Linked DNA regions of Pirellula sp. SH-Sr6A. The protein of the gene in region 2 binds, or shares a complex with, the protein of the main gene of each other region. Links are inferred from orthologs where the notes say so. Each region holds a gene or a part of one and is shown on either strand. Other genes may lie near its edges. The genes, in order: accD and VN12_RS17840.

Region 1 (3,309 bases), 2.9 Mb from region 2 along the record:
ATAACTTGCCATTGGAAGGTGGATTGATGACGCGTCCCGTCCTTCTGTTCTCATCCACCTACGTCGGCTACGATTTTCTGCGTCAGATTCCAAGTTCTCCAATCGACTGGAATCGCTTCGAATTTACACTGGATCCCACGCACCCCCATCTCTTTGGGTGCGTGGTCTACGACGATCTGCCTGGAACTCTTCGGCTTCCATGCCCCAGATCGCATTGCTTGCTAGTGACGGGCGAACCCCCTTCCCTGCGGACCTATCGCCCTCGTTACACGCATCAGTTTGGTGCGATTCGCACGAGCCACACATCGATATCCCATCCCAAAAAATCGCTGGGACATGAGGGGCAGCCGTGGTACTACGGGCTTTGGCCAGGGGACACCCACGGCGATATCCTGCGTTTTGACGAACTTGCACAGCTTCCGCCACCCGCGAAACCCTACCGAATCAGCGTCATTGCCAGCAACAAAACGACCACACCGGATCACCGAGAACGATTGCGTTTCGTTCAGATGCTCCAAGATGCAATGGGCCAGGATCTCCATGTGTTTGGACGAGGCATCCGGTCGATGCAGGACAAATCCGAGGCGATTTATCCCTACGAGTACCATATCGTTCTCGAAAATGACCACTCCGATTACTATGTCTCCGAGAAACTGGTGGATAGCTATCTCGGCTGGGCATTCCCCATCTACTCCGGAAGCCGACACGTGAACGACTTGTTTCCGACCGAATCGTTTCTTCGCATCGATATGTATCGGCCCGAGGAGTCGATCCACCGCATTCGCGATGCGATCAGGAACAATTTGGCGGAGCGTCGCTTCGACGCAATGCGTACGGCGAGAGAGAGCGTGCTGTATCAACACAATCTTTTCGCCATGATTCAACGTCACTTCGCCGAACTTGCTCCGTGGAGCCCACGGGGACGCGGATGTGTGCTTTACCCAAAGAAACAAGCCACCAAACAAATACTGCGTCGGTTCTACGAACGAGGCTTGCTGCTGGACTGACCCCAACGTCGGTGCACGAGCTTGCTATATGGCAAGCCACATGGGGTAACCCTTCGCGACTGCGTTGTGTGGGCGACCAAGCATCAAAAAGAAAGAACACTTGGCTAGGAATTATCACGAAGGATGTGGTGAGAACGACAGATCCGGAGGCAGGAGGCCAAGGCCAAAAAAACTACAGTTTCCCGCAGTAGTCGATGGCGGTCGCGATCTCGGTCTTGAGACGTTTGCGCTCTACAATTCGGTCGACATAGCCATGCTCCAACAGAAACTCGCTCGTCTGGAACCCTTCCGGCAATTCGATTCGAATCGTCGCTTTGATCGTCCTGGGGCCCGCAAACCCGATCAGGGCTTTGGGTTCTGCAAAGATCAAATCACCGAGGCTGGCAAAGCTGGCGGCGACGCCACCCATCGTGGGGTTGGTGAGGACACTAATATATAGCCCGCCATTCGCATGGTACTTCGCGAGCGCCGCGGATACTTTGGCCATCTGCATCAGGGACAGAATCCCTTCGTGCATCCGGGCTCCACCGCCAGACCCGCTCACGATGATCAAAGGAAGCTTCAGTTCGGTGGCACGCTCAATCAGCCGAGTCAAACGCTCCCCCACCACCGATCCCATGCTCCCCATAATGAAGGCCGAATCGGTGATAGCAATCGCAACCCGGCGGGCGCGAATCATCCCAGTCCCGCAAACAGCTGCATCGGTCAACCCCGTGCGGGTTTGCTCATCGACAAGTCGTTGCGCGTAGGTTTTTTTGTCCGAGAAGGAGAGGGGATCTGTCGGCAATACACTCTCATCACAGATCTCGAAGGTATTCTCGTCGAGCAATTGCGAGATGCGATCCCAAGCCGAAACGTACATGTGATAGTTGCACTTGGGGCAAACATTCAAATTCCGTTCTACCTCTTTGCGGTAGATCGTCTCGTTGCACCCGGCGCACTTGATCCAAAGACCTTCAGGTACGCCACGTCGGCTCGCTTGCTTGGATTCGTTCTCTAAAGTGCTCATGTCGCGTATTCAGGCCGAATATAACTGGTGTGCGAGGATGATCCTGCGAGGGCGTTCGAATCGCCCATCGCTGACTGCTGCCCATCGGTTAGCGATCCAGAAACCTGAGAATCGGAATCGACACACTGATGCGTATCTGCGTCGATCAATTCCCAACTCCCGTTATCGCACTCCGACTCCCACATATCGTCGATGTCGGTTTCCATCAATTTGTTCGCTACCAACGTAGCGAGCGGCTCGGAAACGACGACCGCAATTGTCTCATTTGCGTGCTTTTTGCATAGCTTGCTTAGCAATTTTGAAACGCGAGCCTCCGCCTCGTCAATCGTTTCCCCGCCCGGTGGACAGAACGCTCGAGGATTGTCTTGAACCTGGCGGAACAACTTCGGCTGCTGACGCTTCACTTCGTCGATCCGCTTTCCCTCCCAAAGTCCATGGTCCAAATTGGCAAAGCAATCACAGACCTTCCACTTCGCTTTGGAGTGGTCCGCGATCTCCTTGGCAGTCTCCTGCGCGGATTCACAAGGACCGCAATAGACGTGAGCAATAGGCAATCGCTCCAGTTCCGTCGCGACACGTTGGATTTGCTCCAACCCATGCGACGAGAGAGGAATATCCAGACTTCCCTTGATTCGTTCTTGTTCATCGAACACAGTGGCCCCAGGGCGTACCACTACAACATTACACATACAATCAATCCAGAGAGGAACGAAATGCGGCCGCTCATGGGGAGTACGCCGCTTGCAATCGAGTGATCGCTTGGCAGTAGTCCGGCTGCTTGAACAACGCAGACCCCACCACTAGCAAATCGGCCCCAGCAGCAACGCAGGAACCGATTGTTTTTTCATTGACACCACCATCAACTTCCAACAACAAACGATCGCCGTACTGGTCGTGCAACTGCGAGAGCCGCTCCAACGCAATCGGATTGAACGCTTGCCCGCCAAATCCCGCTTGGACACTCATGACCAGAAACAGGTCACAGAATTCCACGAATGGCGTTACAGTCTCCCAGCCAGTCTGCGGATTGATCGCTAGCCCTGCGAGAACTCCGTGTGACTGGATCGACCTTAGCAATCCCTCAGGGTTCGACTCCGCCTCGATGTGAAATGTGATCGCGTCCGCCCCTGCCTCAATAAAAGCATGGGCGTACTGGCTCGGATCAGAAATCATCAAGTGAACATCGAGCGCCAAGTCGGTCACCCGGCGAAGGGCTTCGACGATCGGCATGCCGTACGTAAGATTCGGTACAAAGTGACCGTCCATCACGTCCAAATGCAACACGGCGATCCC
Region 2 (3,321 bases):
GGCTGTCCGCGAAGCGATGAAGGCGTTCGTCGAGGAGAAAGAAATTTCCGGCGCGGTGACCTTGGTCGCATCATCCGAGAAGGTCTTGCATCTGGATGCGACCGGCTTCGCAGATCTGGCGAGTCAAAAGCCATTGCAATCCGACAGCATCTTTTGGATCGCTTCGATGACCAAACCGATGACGGGCGTGTGCGTCATGATGTTGGTGGAAGAAGGAAAGCTGAAGCTCGATGCCCCCATTAGCGATTACTTGCCAGGTATGAAGGGGCTTGCACTGAGCGATGGAACTCCAGCCAGGATTACACTGCGACATTTGTTAACGCATACGTCCGGTATGGCGGAGCTTCCTGGCGGAGAGGCTTACTCGTCAAAGAACCTCAAAGAAGCGGCGTCTCGCTACGCCAAAGTGAAAGTTCTCTTTCCACCCGGTTCGAAATGGCAATACAGTCAGACATCCATCAATACAGCAGCATGTATTGTGGAGACCGTTTCCGGCAAGCCGTTTGATGTCTTTCTCGACGAGAGAGTTTGCAAACCGTTAGGGATGAAGGATACCACTTTCTATCTCTCTGATTCTCAGGCGCAGCGGCTTGCTAAGTCCTATCGAAGAACGGAGCAGGGGGAGTTGGAGGAGGCATCGATCGGTCTGCTCGGAGGGAAGAAACCGACGGATCGCGATCGCATGCCCGCGGCGAATGGAGGACTCTTTTCAACCGCCGCGGACTATTCGCGATTCGCTCGCATGTTGCTTCGCAAGGGAGAGTTGGATGGGGTTCGTATCCTATCGCCGAAAAGTGTTGCAGAGTTCTCCACCCCATCGGCAGGCGAAGTGATTACGGGCTTCACGCCGGGAAACACTTGGGGGATCGGCTGCTGTATCGTCCTCGATCCACAAGGCGTGACGAAGGATCTTTCGCCGGGGAGTTATGGTCACGGCGGCGCCTATGGCACGCAGGCTTGGATCGATCCGACCAAAGATCGTTGCTATATCTTGATGACCCAGCGGGCGAACTTCCCCAATGCCGACGCGTCCAACGTCCGCAAAGAGTTTCAAGAGAAAGCGGCAGCTGCATCGTAGCTGCCGGTTCTGAGCAGTGAACTTCTACCGCCGCTGACGATGAAAGGATGGTTGATCCTGGGAAGCGGAGGTAGCAGTTTCGGTTTGGGAGGGGACGCACCGGTCGGAGACCGGCTGTTGCTTGGGCTAGGCGGTGATGGTGGCGCCGTGGGTTTGGACGGAACCGTCTTCCAGTTGCTCGAGGAAGGTCCCCATGCGACGGAACTTCTCGTAGCGATCGGAGGCCAGTTGCGCCGCCGGCACTTTGAGCAGTCCGTCCAGGGTTTTGGACAAGTAGCCTTTGAGGCGCGAGGCCATTTCGTGGTGGTCTCGATGGGCTCCGCCGAGGGGCTCTTCGATCACATCGTCGACCACTCGTAGTTTGGAGAGGTGCGACGAGGTGAACCGCAAGGCGTCGGCCGCTTTCGGAGCGAACTGGTGGCTCTTCCAAAGGATCCCTGCGCATCCCTCCGGGCTGATGACGGAGTAGTAAGCATATTGCAACATGGCGATCTTGTTACCCACGCCAATGCCCAGTGCCCCGCCGGACCCCCCTTCCCCGATGACCACGCAGATGATGGGAACTTCCAGTTGGCTCATGAGGAACATGCTCTCGGCGATGACTTGCGCCTGCCCGCGTTCTTCGGCACCGACTCCTGGGTAAGCACCTGGAGTGTCGATGAAGCAGATGATGGGGAGCCCGTACTTTTCTGCCATCTTCATCTTGGACATGGCTTTGCGGTAGCCTTCCGGATGCGCGCACCCGAAGTGGCAAGCGGATCGTTCTTTGTACGTGCGTCCTTTTTGGTGGCCGACGACCATGACTTTGTGACGACCTAGTTTGGCGAAGCCGGTGAGCATGGCGCGGTCGTCGCCAAAGAATTTGTCCCCGTGCAATTCGACGAATTCGTCGAAGGCAAGATTCAGGTAGTCCTTGGTGTACGGACGGTCTTTGTGCCGTGAGACTTGGACGATCTGCCAAGGGCTCAGTTCGCCATAGATCTTTCTGGTCGTTTCCGTCCACTTGCGGCGAAGGGCATTGATCTGCTGTTCTTCATCCGGCGAGTGGGTTGGGGATTGCTCAAGCTGCTTGAGTTGAATCTCGATATCGAGCATCGGTTGTTCGAATTCAAAGCCAGGAGGAGTTGTTTCCATGGTGCAACTATTGGTTCGGAAGGTGTCCGTTGAAGATGGTTTGGTTTGAAACGGGGCGAGCAGGTTCGGGTATCGATGAATGCGATGCGTGTATTACGTGGGGTTATCGACTCGGCCTGCGGATGGCATGTCATCGAAGACCGAGACGTCAGGTTTCCTCGGTGGTTTTTTAAATATGGGTGTAGCGCGAATGATTTTGAGAACATCCCACATCGATTGAGGTCGGTCCTCGGGCTTTTTCGACATCATTTTGCGGATGACGTTGTTGAATTCGGGGGTGACGTTGTCGTTGACGACCAGCACGGACGGTGCCGCTGCGGTGAGGTGTTTGCTCAACAGGTCGTTTGGGGTATTGCCCGTGAACGGGGGTTTGCCGACGAGCATTTCGTAGAACATGCAGCCGAGGGAATAGATATCGCTGCGTGGGTCGAGGCCTTGCCCGCGAATTTGCTCGGGGGACATGTAGGAGCGGGTCCCTTCGACTTTGCTTTTGCCACCGAAGAGTTTGCTCAGCCCTGTTTTGGCTTTTTTGGCGATGGTGAAATCGATGAGTTTTACCAAGCCATCGCGATTGACGAGAATGTTATCGGGCTTGATATCGCAATGCACATAACCCTTGCTATGGAAGTAGTAGAGGGCTTCGCTGATTTGTTCGATGATCGAGGCCAGCATGTAAGCGATCGGTTCGGGACCTTTTCGCAACGCTTGCTTCAAGTTGATTTCGCTGAAGAGTTCAAGGACGATGAAAGGGGTGTCGGCGTCGGTGACGTACTCGACCAGCTTGATGATGTTCTTGTGATGGAGATTGCTGGCGATCTCGAACTCATGTTTGAGGAAGCCGATTTCTTCTTTATTCCCTCGTTGCTCGGGACGCAGCACTTTGAGGGCATAGCGATTGCCGTCGTCTTTGATTCCTTCCCAGACCTGACAAGTACTTCCGAGGCGGATCAAGCGGGCCAATCGGTATGGTCCCAGGAAGTCTCGAACTTTAACCATGAAAACCCTGTGTTTTGCCCGGGGATGGCTCCCCCTCCCCTGCCCTACCCTGGTCTGGGAAAAGAAAAACCCTTGCTTTGGAACGCTCCGAGGGCCCTCCCCTGCCCCGCGCT

The links.
Region 1: the proteins of VN12_RS17840 (region 2) and accD are in contact, whole or in part, in a solved structure (PDB 8UXZ), measured with the Escherichia coli proteins. The link is inferred for Pirellula sp. SH-Sr6A from one-to-one orthologs.

The regions. Positions count from the first base shown.
Region 1 is NZ_CP011272.1:1,777,294-1,780,602, forward strand. The notes cover bases 99-3,084. They hold accD (acetyl-CoA carboxylase, carboxyltransferase subunit beta), read right to left. Parts: upstream 2,017-3,084; coding sequence 1,180-2,016; downstream 99-1,179. Other genes in these bases: VN12_RS07020 (glycosyltransferase family 10 domain-containing protein), read left to right, coding at 99-1,007; VN12_RS07030 (histidine phosphatase family protein), read right to left, coding at 2,013-2,705; rpe (ribulose-phosphate 3-epimerase), read right to left, coding at 2,740-3,084. In the rest of the region: more of VN12_RS07020, read left to right, coding at 27-98; more of rpe, read right to left, coding at 3,085-3,309.
Region 2 is NZ_CP011272.1:4,659,866-4,663,186, reverse strand. The notes cover bases 209-3,206. They hold VN12_RS17840 (acetyl-CoA carboxylase carboxyltransferase subunit alpha), read right to left. Parts: upstream 2,213-3,206; coding sequence 1,205-2,212; downstream 209-1,204. Other genes in these bases: VN12_RS17835 (serine/threonine-protein kinase), read right to left, coding at 2,306-3,206; VN12_RS17845 (serine hydrolase domain-containing protein), read left to right, coding at 209-1,078. Also shown: more of VN12_RS17845, read left to right, coding at 1-208; more of VN12_RS17835, read right to left, coding at 3,207-3,208. UniProt on the Escherichia coli protein: Component of the acetyl coenzyme A carboxylase (ACC) complex. First, biotin carboxylase catalyzes the carboxylation of biotin on its carrier protein (BCCP) and then the CO(2) group is transferred by the carboxyltransferase to acetyl-CoA to form malonyl-CoA.